DNA from 2 places in the Micromonospora sp. CA-111912 genome. Region 1 is predicted to be linked to the other one. Evidence: riboswitches for the same ligand, from Rfam matches in the RefSeq annotation. Region 1 holds a riboswitch; the other holds the start of a gene.
What was found. Region 1 has a riboswitch for S-adenosylmethionine ahead of thrC (threonine synthase). Riboswitches for the same ligand answer to the same signal wherever they lie in the genome.

Region 1 (8,904 bases):
TCAGAGCGGGCACCTTCTTCGGCGCGGGCTTCGGCGGCGCGGCGGTGGTGCCGGCGACGGTCGGCTCCGGCGGGGCGGCGGGGCCCGTCGTCGCCGGGGCCGGCTCCGGGCCGTCCTCCGCCGGGGTGGCCGGATCGGCGGCGGCGGGAGCGGTGGTCGTACCCGCCGAGGAGGTCGACCCCCCAGGGTCGCAACTCGCGGTCAACAGGCAGGCCAGGGCGAGGATCGCGAGGCTGGGCAGGGTCCGGCGCATCGGCCAGTTCCTCTCTCGGGGGGTGGGCTTCCCGCACCGTAGCGGCCCCACGCCACCCGGATGATCGTGGCCCCGGCCGGGCCCCGTCGGCGCGGAGGCCCGGCCGGCCGGGGTCACCCGATCAGCCCCCGCACACCCGCCACTGGTCACCCTCCTTGACCAGGCTGATGACCCTGTTCCGGTCAGCGATCCTGACGGTCACCTCGGCGCTGGTGTCGCCGTTGCTGGTGTGCACCTGGGTGTCGGTGACGCGGTACTCGTCCAGGGGTGGCTCGGCCTGCCGGGCCCGGGTGAACTGCGCCTCGGTCTGCCGGCTGCGCAGTCGCTCGCAGAGCCGGGCGTACGCGGCCGGGTAGTTGCCCGCCTTCGTGTCGTCCAGGTACGCGGTCGCGGCGTCCCGGGCCGGGGTGATGGTGCCCTGCACGGTGCGGAACAGCCAGAAGCCGCCGCCGACCGCTCCGGCGCAGCAGAGCAGTGCCACCACGGCGACCACGATGATCACGGTGCGGGTCGTCCGGCTGAGCCCGCGGGACTTCGGGGGTGGCCCGGGCATGCCGGGCGTCGGGGGGTACGTCACGCGGTGAGCGTAGAAACCCCAGGCCAGACCCCATGCAGGCCCCCCTTGGAATTGATCAAGTCCAACGTTGCGGGTGGTGGTGGCGTCGACTCCCACGGTGACGGTGTGATTAATTCAATGCCCTTGGAGTGGCCCAACGCTGGAACCTCGGGTGGCGGAGCCGGCGATCCGCCGTAGACTCGGGCGCACAACTGAATACCTCATCCAGAGGGGCAGAGGGATACGGCCCGACGAAGCCCCGGCAACCACCCGCGCGCTCGATGACGAGCGGTGCGGACAGGTGCCAATTCCGTCCCCGCCGCAGGGTGCGATGCGGGGAAAGATGAGAGGACCTCCTCGACATGACGTCGACCCTCGCCGCGTCCGGCATCGACACCACCGCCAGCCCCGCCCGCGCCCTGGTCTGCCGGGCCTGCACCGCGCGTTATCCGCTCGCCGCGCAGCACGCCTGTTACGAGTGCTTCGGCCCCCTTGAGGTCGACTACGACGCCGCCGCCCTGGCCCGGGTGACCCGCGAGCAGATCGAGGCCGGACCGCAGAACATCTGGCGGTACGCCGCCCTCCTCCCGGCCGGCCAGGACCCCGCCACCCGGGTGACCGTCGACCCGGGGCTGACCCCGCTGGTCGCCGCGCCCAACCTCGCCGCCGAGCTGGGCATCACCGCCCCGCTCTGGGTCAAGGACGACAGCGCGAACCCCACCCACTCGTTCAAGGACCGGGTGGTCTCGGTGGCTCTCACCGCCGCCCGGGCGCTCGGATTCACCCGGTTCGCCTGCGCCTCGACCGGCAACCTGGCCAACTCGGTCGCCGCCCACGCGGCCCGCGCCGGGGTCCCCTCGGTCGTGTTCATCCCGAGCGACCTGGAGGCGGGCAAGGTGGTCACCACCGCCGTCTACGGGGGCGAGCTGGTCGCCATCGACGGCTCGTACGACGACGTGAACCGGCTCTGCGGTGAGCTGGTGGAGACCGACGAGTTCGAGGACACGGCGTTCGTCAACGTCAACGTCCGCCCGTACTACGCCGAGGGATCCAAGACCCTCGGGTACGAGGTGGCCGAGCAGCTCGGCTGGCGCATCCCGGCCCAGGTGGTCATCCCGATGGCCAGCGGTGAGCTGCTAACCAAGATCGACAAGGCGTTCAGCGAGCTGGTCGAGATCGGCCTCGTCGAGGCCCCGGCCGGCGGCTGGAAGGTCTTCGGCGCCCAGTCCGCCGGCTGCAACCCGATCGCCGCCGCCCTGCACGCCGACACCGACATCATCACCCCGGTCCGGCCGACCGGCATCGCCAAGTCGCTCAACATCGGCGATCCCGCCGCCGGCCTGTACGCCCTGGAGGCGGTCCGGCGCACCGACGGCTGGATGGAGTACGCCGACGACGACGAGATCCGCGACGGCATCCGGCTGCTGGCCCGGACGACCGGGGTGTTCGCCGAGACGGCCGGCGGGGTGACCGTCGCCGTGCTGCGCAAGCTGGTCGAGTCCGGCCGGCTGGACCCGACGGCGGAGACTGTGGTGTTCAACACCGGCGAGGGGCTGAAGACCATCGACGCCGTCGCCGGCCAGGTCGGCCCGACCCACCGGATCAGGCCCTCGCTGCGCGCCGCCCGGGACGCCGGCCTGCTCGGCTGACCTGTTTCGGATCGACCCTGGTGCGGCCTGCGGCCCTTCCCCCTTCCCGGCCCGGAAGCGCGCCGCATGCCGCACTCCCCCGGCCCTTGCCCGCCGCCCCGGACCCGACCGTCCGGTGGACGGGTGGATCGCCCGGACGGAGGATGGGGCGGATCCCCCGAGTAACCGACTTTTAGCCCTGGGTGAGAGAAACCCGCCGCCGAGGACTTGACGGCAGGAACCGGACGGCGCAGGATGCTCGGTGCGGGAGGGCGTTTCGCCGAAGACTTTTTAGTTCTTGCGACCCAACGCCGAAGGCGTTGTGCGATCGTCCCTCCCGACCACGTCCGATCGGGCCAGCGATTAATTCGCTGGCCCGATCGTCTTTCCCGGGTCACCCTCAGCCCATGGGCATCACGATCACGCCGATCGACCCGGCCGACCAGAGTGCGGTCGACGCGGCGTACCGGATCAGGGCGGCGGCCGACGCGGCGGACGTCCCCGACTTCCCGCCGCTGTGCCGGCGGCGGTTGGAGGCCGGGCTCCGCCACCCGATGCCGGGCGGGGCGCCGGTCTGGGCGCTCGCCCGCCGCGACGGCGTGCCGGCCGGCTACCTCGCCCTGGACCTGCCGCAGCTCGACAACACCGACAACGCCAACGTGGACCTGTTCGTGGACCCGTCGCACCGCCGGCACGGGGTCGGCCGGGCGCTGCACGAGCACGGCCTGCGGGTGCTGCGCGAGCGGGGGCGCAAACGGGTGGTCGGGATGGCCGTCGCGGCCCTGCCCGACGGGCCGGAACGTGCCGGGGCCGGCGGAGCGTTCGCCGCCGTGGTGGGCGGGCGACCGGTGCTCGCCGAGGTCCGCCGCCGGCTCGACGCGGCCCGGCTCGACCAGGCCGTGCTCGACGCCCTGCTCGCCGACGCGCGGCCCCGCGCCGCCGGCTACCGCACCGTCCGCTGGCAAGGGGCCGCCCCCGAGGAGTACGTCGCCGACGTGGCCCACCTCGACGGCCGGCTGATGACCGACGCCCCGCTGGGGGACCTGGAGTGGGAGCCGGAGCGGGTCGACGTCGAGCGGATACGTGGCACCGAGCGGGCGCTCGACGCCCGGGGCCGCCGCCGCTACCACCACGGGGCGGTGCACGTGGCGTCCGGCCGGCTGGTCGCCTGGACGCTGCTCGACGTCGGCCCCAGCGCGTCGTGGCACGCGTTCCAGCAGATCACCATCGTCGACCCGGCGCACCGGGGGCACCGGCTCGGGCTGCTGACGAAGGTGGAGAACCTGCGGTACGGCCTGGCCCACGAGCCGGAGCTGCGCTTCGTGGACACGTTCAACGCGGCAGCCAACGGGCACATGATCGCCATCAACGAGCGGCTCGGCTTCCGTCCCGTCGACGCCTGGACCGACTGGCAGCTCACCATCTGACCGGGCCACCGTGCGACCGCCCGGCTGTTCAGCGCCGCGCCGGCCCGGTCGGCGTCCCGGCACGCCGGCGGCGGTCGCCGGCCCCTACTGTCCGGTTCGCCGCTGGGGCATGATGGCGGGCATGACGGAGACCCCGCATCCCCTGCACGACAGGCACGCCGACACCCTCAACCGTGCGCTGACCGCGATCGCGGAGCGTGGGTACTGGTCCGCCTACCCGGAATCACCCAGCCCCCGGGTGTACGGCGAGACCGCCGCCGCCGACGGCAAGGCAGCCTTCGAGGCGTACCTGAACGGCGACTTCCCGCTCGACCAGCCGGGCGTCGGCGACCGGGTGGCCACCGAGGCGAGCCCGTTCGGGCTGGAGCTGAACGTCCGTTACCCGCACGCCGGCGCCGACGAACTGGTCGCCGCCGCCTCCGCCGCGCTGCCGGCCTGGCGCGACGCCGGCCCGCAGGCCCGGGCGGGGGTCTGCCTGGAGATCCTCGACCGGTTGCACAAGCACGTCTTCGAGCTGGCCAACGCGGTGCAGTTCACCAGCGGACAGGCGTTCGTGATGGCCTTCCAGGCCGGCGGGACGCACGCGCTGGACCGGGCGCTGGAGGCGATCGCCTACGCGTACGCGGAGATGACGCGGCTCCCGGGGACGGCCGGCTGGGAGAAGCCCGCAGGCAAGGGCGACCCGCTGCGGATGACCAAGACGTTCCACGTGGTGCCGCGCGGGGTGGCCCTGGTCATCGGCTGCAACACCTTCCCGACCTGGAACTCGTACCCGGGGCTGTTCGCCTCGCTGGTCACCGGCAACCCGGTGGTGGTCAAGCCGCACCCGCGCGCGGTGCTGCCGTTGGCCATCACCGTGCGCTACGCCCGGGAGGTGCTCGCCGAGGCCGGCTTCGACCCGAACCTGGTGCTGCTCGCCCCCGAGGCCCCCGGCGAGAAGCTCGCCTCGACGCTCGCCCTGCACCCGGCCGTGAAGATCGTCGACTTCACCGGCTCCACCGAGTACGGCGACTGGCTGGAGGCCAACGCCCGGCAGGCGGCGGTCTACACCGAGAAGGCCGGCCTGAACACGGTGGTGATCGACTCCACCGACGACTTCGCCGGGATGTGCCGCAACCTGGGCTTCACGCTGACCCTCTACAGCGGCCAGATGTGCACCACCTCGCAGAACATCCTGATCCCGTCGGGTGGCATCGCCACCGACCAGGGGCACAGGAGCTTCGACGAGGTGGCCGCCGGGATCGCTGCGGCAGTCGGCAAGATCACCGCCGACCCGGCCCGGGGCGTCGAGCTGACCGGGGCGATCGTCAACGACGGGGTGCTGGAGCGCCTCGACGAGGTCACCAAGGTCGGCGAGGCCGTGCTGGAGTCGCGGGCCGTCGAGCACCCGTCATTCCCCGGCGCGGTGGTCCGCACCCCGACGATCGTGAAGCTGGCGGCCGGCGACACCGGGACGTACTCGCGGGAGTGGTTCGGGCCGATCTCGTTCGTCATCGCGACCGACTCCACCGCGCACGGCCTGGAGATCCTGCGCTCCACGGTGGGGGAGAAGGGTGCGCTGACCGCGGCCGTCTACTCCACCGACGAGGCGGTGCTGGACGCCGCCGAGGCGGCTGCGGTCGACACCGGGGTGCACCTGTCGTGCAACCTGACCGGGGGCGTGTTCGTGAACCAGTCGGCGGCGTTCTCCGACTTCCACGGCAGCGGCGCCAACCCGGCCGCCAACGCGGCCCTGACCGACGGCGCGTACGTGGCGAACCGGTTCCGCGTCGTGCAGAGCCGCCGCCCCGCCTGACGAGGCGCCCAGGGGCCCTCTCGGCGCGCGGGCGTCGGGCGGGCCCCTGGGCACGCCAAACTCAAGCGCCGGGGCGCTCAGGCGGGGCGGCGCATCTGGAGCTCGCGCAGGGCCGGAATCACCGGGTGGGGGACCCGGACGCCCGTGTCGACGAAGCCCAGCCTCTGATACGCCCGGTAGGCGCGGTCGTTGCCGACCACCACCTCCAGCATCAGCTCCGGCCGGCCGCACTCGCGGGACCAGCCGGCCACCGCGTCGATCAGCTCCGCGAGCAGGCCGGTGCCCCGCCGCTGCGGGGTGACGTAGACGGCGTACACGATGGTCAGGCCCGGCTCGTCCGGGGCGACGGTGCCGCCGGCGTGCCCCAGGAGCCGGCCGGCGGGGCCGCCGGGGCGGTCGGTGCCCGGGTCGGCGACGAACTGCGCGGTGTGCCGGCCGACGGCGACCGAGGCGATCCGGGCCGCGTAGTCGGCGTGCGGGCGGGCGGCGGCGTCCGCCAGGGTCTCCAGGAAGGCCAGCGGGGCGTCGGCGAGCATCTCCAGCCGCAGCGCGCGCATCCGGGCCGCGTCCCACGGGGTCACCCGGTGGACGACGGCCGCCCGCGTGGCCGGGGCGACCCTCCTGTCCGGCGCGGGACGCCCGGCGGCCGACGGGCGGGGACCTGCTGTCATCCCGCATGCTTACCGCAGTGACGCCCGCCTATGCGTCTCCGGGTCGAGGTCGGTCCGGTATAGCCTGATTTGCGGTCGTGCGCCTGCGTGACGGCTCGTGTACCGTGCGATTTTGGTCACTGAATTCGGGGTCGTCGTCCGACCCCGGAGCCGGTGGTCCGGGGCCGCCGGTTCGCGCCGGCGTCCCGCCGGTTCGGCAGGCCGCGCGACGTGAGGAAGTGCACCGTGGCACAGGGCACCGTGAAGTGGTTCAACTCCGAAAAGGGCTACGGCTTCATCGCCGTCGACGGGGGGCAGGACGTCTTCGTCCACTTCTCCGCGATCGAGATGGACGGCTACAAGGCGCTGGACGACGGACAGCGGGTGGAGTTCGAGATCGCCCAGGGGCAGAAGGGGCCACAGGCCGAGCGGGTCCGCGTCGTCGCCTGACCCCCGACCAGGTCCGGGGCCCGCGGCTGGCGGGCCCGGGCCGACCCGCCCGCGACCGCGACGACGGGCACCCCGCCGGATGGGTCAGCCGGATGCCGTGGCCGGGTGCGTTTAGCCGGATGCGGTGGCCCCAGGGGCGGGACGGCGACGCGGGGCCGGGTCTCGACGCGGGGCTGACTCTTCGGTGCGCCGGCGTGCTGCGCCGCGCCGCTGGGTGCCCCCACCCCGGCCGGAAGCCCAGTCGAGCCCTGGCGACGCCCACGTTGCTGCTGGCGGCACGCCTGTACCTCGGGTCCCGGCCGCCTGCGGCCCCGCCGCCGGTGCCTCATGCCGCCCGGCGTCCCATGCCGCCCGGCGTCCCATGCCGGGCCCGCAGCCCGACGGCTGCCTCGAGCTTCTGCCTGTCCGTGACGGGGGCGCGTGGAGCCGGTTCGGCCCGGTCTCGCCCTTCGAGTGCGGCACCACCGATCCTGCCCGCGCCAGTCCCGCGTCGCCGATTCTGCCCCGCCCCGCCGACCCGGGTCCGCCAATTCGCCCGCCCGCAGGCCGGGCCCCTGGCCGGCCCGCCGGCTGACGCAGCGGGGCCGGGAGACTCCACGTACGCGGTCCCGGATGTCCCGGCTCACCTGACCGTCTCGGCTCACCTGACCGTCCCGGTCGTCAGTACCCGGGCAAGGGTGCCCGGCGTGCGGTGGTCCGGTGACCGCCGTCGGCAAGTGGGTGAACTTGGCCGAGTCGGCGGCCGGACAGCGCTGGTCAGGGCTCGCGAACCGGGTCGGGACCCGGCATCGTGCTTGCACTCGGCAAGGCAGAGTGCTAAACAAGTCATTGGCACTCGCATACCGTGAGTGCCAATGGTCGGGACGGTGGGGCCACGGGCTCCCGGCGGGCAACCGCCGGGTGGCGCAAGGCCGGTCGTCGCGGGCTATCCGGCCCGGCCGAGGAGACGTCGTCGTCGCCAGGTGGCGACGTCCCAAGGTGCGTACACCAGGCGGCCCATCCGGGACACACACTCGGGTGGCCCGTGAGTGTCCAGGAGGACAACGCCGTATGGCCAAGATGATCGCGTTTGACGAAGAGGCTCGCCGTGGCCTCGAGCGGGGCATGAACCAGCTCGCCGACGCCGTGAAGGTGACCCTCGGCCCCAAGGGCCGCAACGTGGTGCTCGAGAAGAAGTGGGGTGCCCCCACCATCACCAACGATGGTGTGAGCATCGCCAAGGAGATCGAGCTCGAGGACCCCTACGAGAAGATCGGCGCTGAGCTGGTCAAGGAGGTCGCGAAGAAGACCGACGACGTTGCCGGTGACGGCACGACGACGGCGACCGTCCTGGCCCAGGCCCTGGTCCGTGAGGGCCTGCGCAACGTGGCCGCCGGCGCCAACCCGATGGCCCTGAAGCGGGGCATCGAGGCCGCCGTGGCCAGCGTCTCGGAGGAGCTGTCCAAGCTCGCCAAGGACGTCGAGACCAAGGAGCAGATCGCCTCCACCGCCTCCATCTCCGCCGGTGACAGCACCGTCGGCGAGATCATCGCCGAGGCGATGGACAAGGTTGGCAAGGAAGGTGTCATCACCGTCGAGGAGAGCAACACCTTCGGCCTGGAGCTTGAGCTCACCGAGGGCATGCGCTTCGACAAGGGCTACATCTCCGCGTACTTCATGACCGACCCGGAGCGTATGGAGGCCGTCTTCGACGACCCGTACCTCCTCATCGTCAACAGCAAGATCGCCTCGGTGAAGGACCTGCTCCCGATCCTGGAGAAGGTCATGCAGTCGGGCAAGTCGCTGCTGATCATCGCCGAGGACATCGAGGGCGAGGCCCTGGCCACCCTCGTGGTCAACAAGGTCCGTGGCACCTTCAAGTCGGTCGCCGTCAAGGCGCCGGGCTTCGGTGACCGCCGCAAGGCCATGCTGGCTGACATCGCCATCCTCACCGGTGGCCAGGTCATCAGCGAGGAGGTCGGTCTCAAGCTGGACGCCGTCGGCCTCGACATGCTGGGCCGCGCCCGCAAGGTCGTGGTGACCAAGGACGAGACCACCATCGTCGACGGTGCCGGCGACGCCGAGCAGATCCAGGGTCGGGTCAACCAGATCCGGGCCGAGATCGACAAGAGCGACTCCGACTACGACCGCGAGAAGCTGCAGGAG
Region 2 (8,904 bases), 3.0 Mb from region 1:
GGGACGCGCTGTTGAAGTGGGACTGGAACCCGACGCAGTCGATCGGCACGCCCCGGGCCTTGAAGTCGGAGACCATCGCGTACACCGCGTTGGACTTCGCGTTCTGCCCGTCGGTGTTGTAGTCGTTATAGCAGAGCTTCGCGCCCGGGTCGGCGGTGCGGGCGGTGCGGAACGCCACCTCGATCCAGTCGTTGCCGGTGCGCTGGAGGTTCGAGTCGCGCCGGGCGCCGTTGCCGCCGTCGGCGAACGCCTCGTTGACCACGTCCCAGGAGTGGATCTTGCCACGGTAGTGGGTGGCGACCTGGGTGACGTGGTTGACCATCGCCGAGCGCAGCGCGCTGCCGCTGAGGTTCTGCGCCCAGCCGGGCTGCTGGGAGTGCCAGGCCAGCGCGTGGCCCCGGACCCGCATGCCGTTGGCCTGGGCGTGGCTGACGATGCGGTCGGCGCTGGTGTAGTTGAACTGGCCCTGGGACGGCTCGGTCGCGTCCCACTTCATCTCGTTCTCGGGGGTGACCATGTTGAACTCGCGGTTCAGGATCCCGACGTACGTGGAATCCGACAGCTTGTTCGCCGCCACCGCGGTGCCGAAGTAGCGGCCCTTCTCGGCCGCCGCGGTGGCGAGGGTGGTGCCGGCGCTGGCCGCGGTGGCCAGTGCCAGCACCATTCCGGCGGCCACCGTGCCGACGGTGGCGGAGACCAGCGCCGCGCGTCGGCCCGGTCGAACCCTGGCGCTTCCGCGGTCGCGTGCTGCTGAGCTGCTCATGCCTGACTGCCCTCCGGGGGATCGAAGTCGTCGCGCGGCCGACGACATCAGCGACTTTCGATACATGCTATCGAGAAGTTTCGGAAAGCTCTAGCCCGACATCCGCCGGTCATACCCGGCCAGCGGGGCCGAAAGTTTCGGAACCCTACCGGCGGGGCGGCCCGGTCAGAGCACCTGGGACAGGAAGCGGCGCAGCCGGGGATGCTCGGGACGCTCGAAGACCGCCGCCGGCTCGCCGGCCTCCAGCACCACCCCGCCGTCCATGAACGCCACGGTGTCGGCGACCTCGCGGGCGAAGCCCATCTCGTGGGTCACCACCACCATGGTCATGCCGCCCGCAGACAGCTCCGCCATGATGCCCAGCACCCCCTTGACCAGCTCCGGGTCCAGGGCCGAGGTCGCCTCGTCGAAGAGCATCACCTGCGGCTGCAACGCCAGCGCCCGGGCGATCGCCACCCGCTGTTGCTGCCCCCCGGACAGCTGCGCCGGCCGGGCGTCGGCCCGGCCAGCCAGCCCGACCCGCTCCAGCTGGGCGCGGGCCGCCTGCGTGGCCTCGTCCTCGCCGAGCCGCTTGAGCCGGCGCAGCGCCAGGGTGATGTTGCGCAGCACCGTCATGTGCGGGAAGAGGTTGAACTGCTGGAACACCATCCCGACCCGCTGGCGCAGCGCGTCCGGGTCGTCGCCCAGCACGCTGCGCCCGTCCAGCAGCACGTCCCCCTGGTCCGGCTCGATGAGCCGGTTGATCGTGCGCAGCAGGGTGGACTTTCCCGACCCGGACGGCCCGATGACGCAGGCCGTGCCACCCCGGCCGACGTCCAGGCTCGCGCCCCGCAGCACCCGGTTGGCGCCGAAGGCGAGGTGCACGTCCCGCACGTTCAGGCTCACCGGGGTCGTCGTGCCGGTCGAGGTGCTCATCGCTCGTCCTTTCCCGTGATCGTGCGGGCGGCGGCGTCGCCGGGCAGCGCGTTCCGCCCGGCGAGCGCCAGCGCGTCGTCGTCCTCGGCCGCCGTGGCCGGCCGGCCCTGCCGCAGCCGCCGGTCGATCCAGTTCACCGCGTGGGTCAGCGGCACGGTCAGCGTCAGGTAGAACAGGCCCGCCAGCAGCAGCGCCGACTCGTTGCCGGTGGTCGCCGCGTGGTCCTGCCCGATCCGGAACAGCTCCCGCTGGCTGGCCACCAGGCCGAGGAAGTAGACCAGGCTGGAGTCCTTGATCAGGGCGATGAGCTGGTTCACCCAGGCCGGCAGCACCCGGCGGACCCCCTGCGGGATGATCACCAGCCGCATCGCCTCGCCCCAGGAGAACCCCAGCGCCCGGGCCCCCTCCAGCTGGGCGGCCTCCACGCTCTGGATGCCGGCCCGGAAGATCTCCCCGATGTACGCCGCCGCGATCAGCGACAGCGCCAGGATGCCCAGCGGGTAAGGGTTCGGCCCCCACACCTGCATCCCCAGCGGCGCCAGGCCGACGCCGATGAGCAGGATCGTCGCCGCCGCCGGCAGGCCGCGGAAGACGTCCGTGTACACCCGCGCCGGCCAGCGCAACCATCGGGTACGCGAGATGCCCGCGACCGCCAGCAGCATGCCCAGCAGCGAGCCGAGCAGGGCGGCCGAGATCGCCAGGATCAGCGTGTTGGGCAGCCCGACGGTCAGCATCTCGGGCAGCGCCGCACGCATGGAGTCCCAGTCGAAGAAGGTCTCCCACAGGGTGCTCAGTGGATCCATCAGTCGTCTTCCCGTCCGCCCCGCTCGCTGGTCATCCGTACCGTCGGCTCGTCGTCGCCCGTGCCGTCACGCCCGCGTACTCAGGACGACGCCGACGCCGACGGCGCGGCCGACCCGGACGGGGCCGCCGACGCGCCCGGCACCGGCGCCGAGCCGCTGCCCGGCCTGAAGTCCGCCGGGACCGGCCGGCCCGGGTAGTACTGCTCCTGCAACCGGCTCCACGTGCCGTCGGCGATGACCTCGTCGAGGCCCTTGTCCAGCGCCGCGCGGAGCGCGTCGTTGCCCTTGGCCACGGCGTACGCGGTCGGGGTGGGGCTGAGCTGCTTCGCGGCCACCGTGATCTTCCCGCCGCTGTCGGTGGCGGACTTCTCGCCGATCTCGGCCGGGGCGATCCAGGCGTCGGCGGTGCCGGCCCTGAGCTGGTTGAGCGCTCCGTTGTAGTCCGGCACCCGCACCGGGTCCAGCTTCTGGCCGGTGGCGTAGTCGTCCTGCACGGTGCCCTGCACGACCACCACCCGCTTGCCGGCGAGCTGGTCGAAGCCGGTGATCGGGGATCCGGCCGGGACGTCCAGTCCGAAGTAGCCGAAGTCGTAGCCGTTGCCGAAGTCGACGGTCTTCTTCCGCGCCTCGGTGATGGTGATCGAGGAGCTGCCCACGTCGAACTTGCGGTTGTTGACCTGCGACAGCAGCGCGGAGAAGTCGGTGCCGACGAACTCCACCCGCAGGCCGATCTTCTCCGCGACCGCGGTGAGCAGGTCGTTGTCGAAGCCGGTGAACTTTCCGTCCTTCAGGTACACGTTCGGCGGCGCGTCGGTGAGGGTGCCGGCCCGCAGCACACCGGGCTGGACCAGGCCGTACGGGTTGTCGGCGGCGGCCGAGGTGTCGTCGCCGCAGGCGGTGAGGGTGGCGGCGCCGACGACGGCCGCGACGCCCAGCGCGGCGAACCTGGTCAGGGCGGGGAGGAATCGCACAGGTGTCTCCTGGGATGAGGGCGGCGCGCGGACGGCACGCCGCCGGACGCGGCACGCCGATGGGCGGCCGCGGAAGGGTGCTACTACGGAATGGGGGAGGCGCTCAGCGCGCCGCGTGACGGCGACAGCCGTCGCTGCACACCCGCATCAGGTCCACGTGCCGGCGCCTGATCAGCGCGGGCTGTCGGGTAGGTGACGCGGTCGACGCCGAGCGTGCGGCAGCCGGGGCGCAAGGACGAGCAGACATGGTTCTCCAAGGTCGGTGTTGACCTGGGGACCAGGCCACGCTTGCACCGGTGACACTCCGGTGCCTGGTCTTCACCCGGGGCACCCCACCGCGGAGGAGGGTTGCCGGCCAGCGAGCCGGGGCTTGACGCTGGCGCTCATGACCTGGTGGAGAGCCTAGCAACGGCACCGGGCCGGGCGTCCAGTCGTTATGACGACGCTCACCCCGGGTGGGGCTCCGGCCGACACAACGCCCTCGCCGGGCGACCGCCGCCGAGGTTCAGCCCCGGTACGGGGCCAGGCCGGCGTCGAGCAGCGTGAAGGCGTGGTCGGCGGCGGCGACCGCCTCCGGGTGTGCCCGCGCGGCGGTGCACCCCTCGGTGAGACGACGCCAGTTGTCCCGCGCCAGCACCCGCTGCGCCGCGACGATCTGTGCCGCCGCGAGCCGGCCGGTCAGCCCGTCGGGCCGAGCCCTGGGCTCCGGCCGCCCCCCTTCGTCGGGGCGCGTGTTGGCGGCGTCGTCGAGGGCGTCGGCCAGCGCCGCCTCCTCGGCGGCGGCGTGCCCGGCCACCCGGGCGGCGAGGCCCGGGGTCGAGAAGACCATCCCGTGGTACGCCAGCACCCGGGGGTCGTCGTTGAGCCCGGTGACCGGGTCGTGGCGGTCCAGCCCGTCGAGAAAGTGCCGGCGCAGCGCGGCGAGCGGCGCCTCGCCCGGGCGTCGGCCGCGCACCACCCGGGCCGACTCGCCCCGGTGGTCGGCGATCCGGTGCAGGACCAGATCCTCCTTCGTGGCGAAGTACTTGAACAGCGTCGGCTTGGAGACCTCCGCGGCCGCGGCCACCTCGGCGACCGACACCTGGTCGAAGCCTCGTTCGACGAACAGCGAGATCGCCGCTGCCGAGATCGCGTCGTGGGTGCGCTGCCGCTTGCGTTCGCGCAGCCCCTGCTCTCCGGTCACGCCACCCAGGCTACCAGCGGCCGATACCAGGTCAATTTCATGACTAAGGTTAGAATATTTACCTGGTAAATGTTTCTCATCGGAGGTTGCCATGGACGACCGGGTCGACCGGGAACTCGCGCGGGAGCAGGCGCACCTGGCCGCGACCCGCGCCGCGCTCGCCCGGATGCGCGACACCGCCCGCCACCGGGTGGCCACCGGCGCGGACGTGGCCGGCGACCGGTGGACCGCCGAGACCCTCGGCCGGATGCTGCGGACCCACGCCAAGGAACTCGCCGAGGAGCCGGACGCGCCGCCCTACTTCGGCCGCCTCCGGTTCGGCGCCGCCGCCGAGGCGGGCGAGCACGTCGGTCAGCGCTACCACCTCGGCCGCCGCCACATCACCGACGAGGCCGGCCACCCGCTCGTCATCGACTGGCGGGCGCCGGTGTCGCGTACCTTCTACCGGGCCACCGCCCGGGACCATCTCGGCGTCGCGGTCCGCCGCCGGTACGGGTGGAGCTCCACGCCGCCGACCCCGGCCCGGCTGACCGGGTTCGAGGACGAGCGCCTCGACCGGGGGGAGGAGCTCGGCGGCGGCAGCCGGCTCGTGGCTGCGGAGATCGAGCGTCCCCGGGTCGGCCCGATGCGCGACATCGTCGCCACCATCCAGCCCGAACAGGACGAGCTGGTTCGCGCCGACCTCGACACGTCCGTCTGCGTCCAGGGCGCGCCCGGCACCGGCAAGACCGCCGTGGGGCTGCACCGCGCCGCCTGGCTGCTCTACACCCACCGGCGGCAGCTCGGCCGCACCGGGGTGCTGGTGATCGGTCCGAACCCGGCCTTCCTGCGGTACGTCTCGGCCGTGCTGCCCACGCTCGGCGAGGTCGACGTCGACCAGCGGACCCTGGAGGACCTGCTGGCCCGGCACCCGATCGCCGCCGTCGACGACGATGCCGCGGCCGTCGTCAAGCACGACGCCCGGATGGCCGTCGTGCTCGACCGGGCGCTGTACGGCCGCGTCCGCGTACCCGCCGAGGCGCTCACCGTGCCCGACGGCTCCTACCGCTGGCGGCTGCCCGCCGGGGCCGTCGCCGCGCTGGTCGCCGGGATCCGGCGCGAGTCCCCGCCCTACGGAATCGGCCGCGAGCGGCTGCGATCCCGGGTCGTGGACCTGCTGCAACGTCAGGCCGAGCGGCGTGTGGAGCTGTCCGGCGCAGCCTGGGGGCGGCGGGTGGGCCGCTGCGCCCCGGTCCGTGACCTCCTCGACCGGGTCTGGCCCGCCGTGCGCCCCGGCGAACTGCTCGCGAAGCTGCTCGGTGACCCGGACGCGCTCGCCGGGTCAGCCGACGGGATTCTCACCGCCGACGAGCAGGAGGCCGTCCGTTGGGCCCGCCCGCGCGGCGCCCGGACCGCCCGCTGGTCCGCGGCCGACCTAGTCCTGCTCGACGAGGTCGCCGGGCTGATCGAGCATCCCCCCGGATACGGCCACGTCATCGTCGACGAGGCGCAGGATCTCTCGCCGATGCAGTGCCGCGCCCTCGCCCGCCGCAGCGTCCACGGCTCCCTCACCGTGCTCGGCGACCTGGCCCAGGGCACGACGCCGTGGGCGGCGCGGAGCTGGCCGGACCAGCTGACCCACCTGGGCCGGCCCACGGCCCGGGTCGTGCCGCTGACCGCGGGATTCCGGGTGCCCGGCGCGGTGCTGGCGCCGGCCAACCGGCTGCTCGGGACGCTCGGCGTGGACGTGCCGCCGACCCGGTCCGTCCGCGCCGACGGCCACCTGCGCGTACGGCACGCCGACGACCTGGACGCCGGCGTCCTCGACGCGGTCCGGGACGCGCTCGGGTACGCGGGCTCGGTCGCGGTCATCGGCGTCGACGCGGCCGTCACGCGGCTCGCCGGCCCGCTGCGCGCCGCCGGCGTCCCGGCCGCCGGGGTGGACGAGGCGGATCCGTCGGCCCGGGTCACCCTGCTGCCCGTGACCCTGGCCAAGGGCCTGGAGTACGACCACGTGGTGCTGGTCGAGCCGGCGGACATCGTGGCCGCCGAGGCGCGCGGCCCGCACCGGCTCTACGTGGCCCTGACCAGGGCGGTGTCCCGACTGGACATCGTCCACCACCGGCCCCTGCCGGCGGCGCTGCGCGGCTGACGGCCGGCGTGCCGGGCGGGTGTGGTGGGGCGGGACCACGCGGACCCGCCCCACCGCGGCGTGGGCCGGTCAGCCCGCCTGGAACGACTGGCGGACCACGCCGCCGACGAGCGCGCACCAGGTGCTCGTGCTGACCTTGCCGTTGGGGTGCAGGCCGTGCAGCCGCTGGAGGTCCTGGACGGCCTTCTTGGTGGCGTGGTCGAACTCGCCGGTCACCGTGACGTCTGCGTAGCCCTTGGAGTTCAGGATGAACTGCACGGCGCTGACCGGGGCGCCGGTGGCGTTCTTGTCCAGCTCGGGTGCGAGGGTCTCCCAGGTCGGCCCCGTGAGGGTGGCGTCGATGTCGACCGGGATGCCGTTGCGGGCCTGCCAGTCCTGCACGGCGGCGACGGTCGCGGCATCGAACGTGCTGTTCACCGGCACGACGTAGCCGCGATGGGTGAGCAGGTACTGCGCCACCCGCACGGTCGGGGAGTTGACGAACCGCCACAGGTCCGGCCAGCGGCGGGCCGGCACGTCGGCGATGTCGGTGCCCAGCTCGCGGAAGACCCGTCGGCGCAGTTCCGGGAACTGCCGGTAGAACGCGGCTCCCGGGCACGCGGTGGTGCGGAAGTCCCAGTGCCCGAAGATGTCGTGGGCGTGCAGGCCGTACCGGCGGCCGACCGTGGCGCAGAGCTGGACCAGCGAGTCCAGCAGCTCCTGCGGCGGCGTCTCGGTGACGTACGTGCCCTCGTTCTCGATGCCGATGGCCCGGCCGTTCTCCCCGGGACAGTGCGCCGAGATCACCTGCCGGTCGCCGGCGGCCAGCCGCTCGAGGCTGCCGCGCCGGCCCTCCAGCACGTGCCCGCCCCGGCTGACGGTGAAGTGCTGGCCGGTGTCGGACCAGCCGTTGCCGTCCATGTGCAGGTTCTGGCAGTCCCGGGCCAGCTTCACGGCCTGGTCCCGCGAGTAGTCGGTGACGTTCGGGAACGCCATGTGGTGCACGATGATCTTGTTGGTGGCGATGGCGCTGAGCGGCAGGGAACCGGCCGGCGGTCGGGCGCCCCACTCGTCGCAGCTGATGATCCAGTCGACGTCCGATCCGGACGCGGCCTGCGCGGCGGCGGGGAACGCGAGTTCCGTGCCGACGACGGCGACGGCCGCCGCGCCGAGCCCGGCCCGCAACAGGGTGCGGCGGTCCAGCTCGGGGTGGTCGAAGTGCATGGCATCTCCTCTGTGGCTGACGACGGCCGGGGGTGAAAAGGAGCTTCACGGGCAACGCGTGAGGTGGAGGATATTTCCAACCGACGCGCAACACCAGAGGTGACCGGCGGGGAGGCGCCGCCCTCCCCGTTCACCTAGCATCCTAGGATGCCTTAGGGGGAGTGCCACCGTCCACAGTCAAGCCGACGGGCAACGGGCGAGACGCCGACATCCGGTGCAGAGGATGCAACCGTTGCGCCGATGGCGGACTGGACAGCGCCCGCCACAATGAGCGGCGTCCCTGTGTGCCGGGCGTCAATCCGGAAGAGCCGTGGAGACCGTCCAATGAGTGGGAACAGCTGGCGGGTGTCCGGCTACACCGAGGTGCGCGAGCTGGGCTCGGGCGCGTCCGGGCGGGTGGTGCTCGCCACCCACGACGCGTCCGGCACCCCGGTCGCCGTGAAGTACCTCGTCGGCGTCCTCGGCACGGACCCGGCCTTCCGCGACCCCTTCCGAGCCGAGGCCCGGCTGCTGGCCGAGATCGACGATCAGCACGTCTCCCGGCTCTACGAGTACGTCGAGTCGCCCACGGGCGCGGCCATCGTGATGGAGCTGGTCAACGGGGTCTCGCTGCGGCAGATGCTGCGCGCCAACGGGCCCACCGGGCCGGAGGCCGCGCTCCTCGTCCTCAAGGGATCCCTCGCCGGGCTCGCAGCCGCGCACGCGCGGGGCGTGGTGCACCGTGACTACAAGCCCGAGAACGTGCTGGTCACCGCCGAGGGGGAGAGCAAGCTCGCGGACTTCGGCATCGCCATGCCGGTGGGACGGGAGTCGGCCACCACGGTGACCGGCACGCCCCGTTACATGGCTCCGGAGCAGTGGACGGGCGCGGCGGCCTCCCCGGCCTGCGACATCTACGCCGCCACGGCCACCTTCTTCGAGTGCCTGACCGGTCA

Region 2: linked by a shared signal. The riboswitch ahead of ACQPZO_RS15160 (ABC transporter substrate-binding protein) and the one ahead of thrC (threonine synthase) in region 1 are both predicted to bind S-adenosylmethionine.

What each region holds. Positions count from the first base shown of each region.
Region 1 covers NZ_CP192007.1:6,650,711-6,659,614, reverse strand. Annotated here, with positions in the region: gene ACQPZO_RS28330 (hypothetical protein) at 1-253, opposite strand, end outside; gene ACQPZO_RS28325 (Rv0361 family membrane protein) at 375-830, opposite strand; SAM riboswitch class I at 1,028-1,159, shown strand; gene thrC (threonine synthase) at 1,172-2,458, shown strand; gene ACQPZO_RS28315 (N-acetyltransferase family protein) at 2,845-3,864, shown strand; gene paaN (phenylacetic acid degradation protein PaaN) at 3,986-5,659, shown strand; gene ACQPZO_RS28305 (GNAT family N-acetyltransferase) at 5,737-6,330, opposite strand; gene ACQPZO_RS28300 (cold-shock protein) at 6,556-6,759, shown strand; gene groL (chaperonin GroEL) at 7,810-8,904, shown strand, end outside.
Region 2 covers NZ_CP192007.1:3,656,487-3,665,390, reverse strand. Annotated here, with positions in the region: gene ACQPZO_RS15175 (endo-1,4-beta-xylanase) at 1-763, opposite strand, end outside; gene ACQPZO_RS15170 (amino acid ABC transporter ATP-binding protein) at 929-1,678, opposite strand; gene ACQPZO_RS15165 (amino acid ABC transporter permease) at 1,675-2,481, opposite strand; gene ACQPZO_RS15160 (ABC transporter substrate-binding protein) at 2,562-3,452, opposite strand; SAM riboswitch class IV at 3,732-3,843, opposite strand; gene ACQPZO_RS15155 (TetR/AcrR family transcriptional regulator) at 3,958-4,635, opposite strand; gene ACQPZO_RS15150 (HelD family protein) at 4,727-6,766, shown strand; gene ACQPZO_RS15145 (peptidoglycan recognition protein family protein) at 6,836-7,969, opposite strand; gene ACQPZO_RS15140 (serine/threonine-protein kinase) at 8,294-8,904, shown strand, end outside.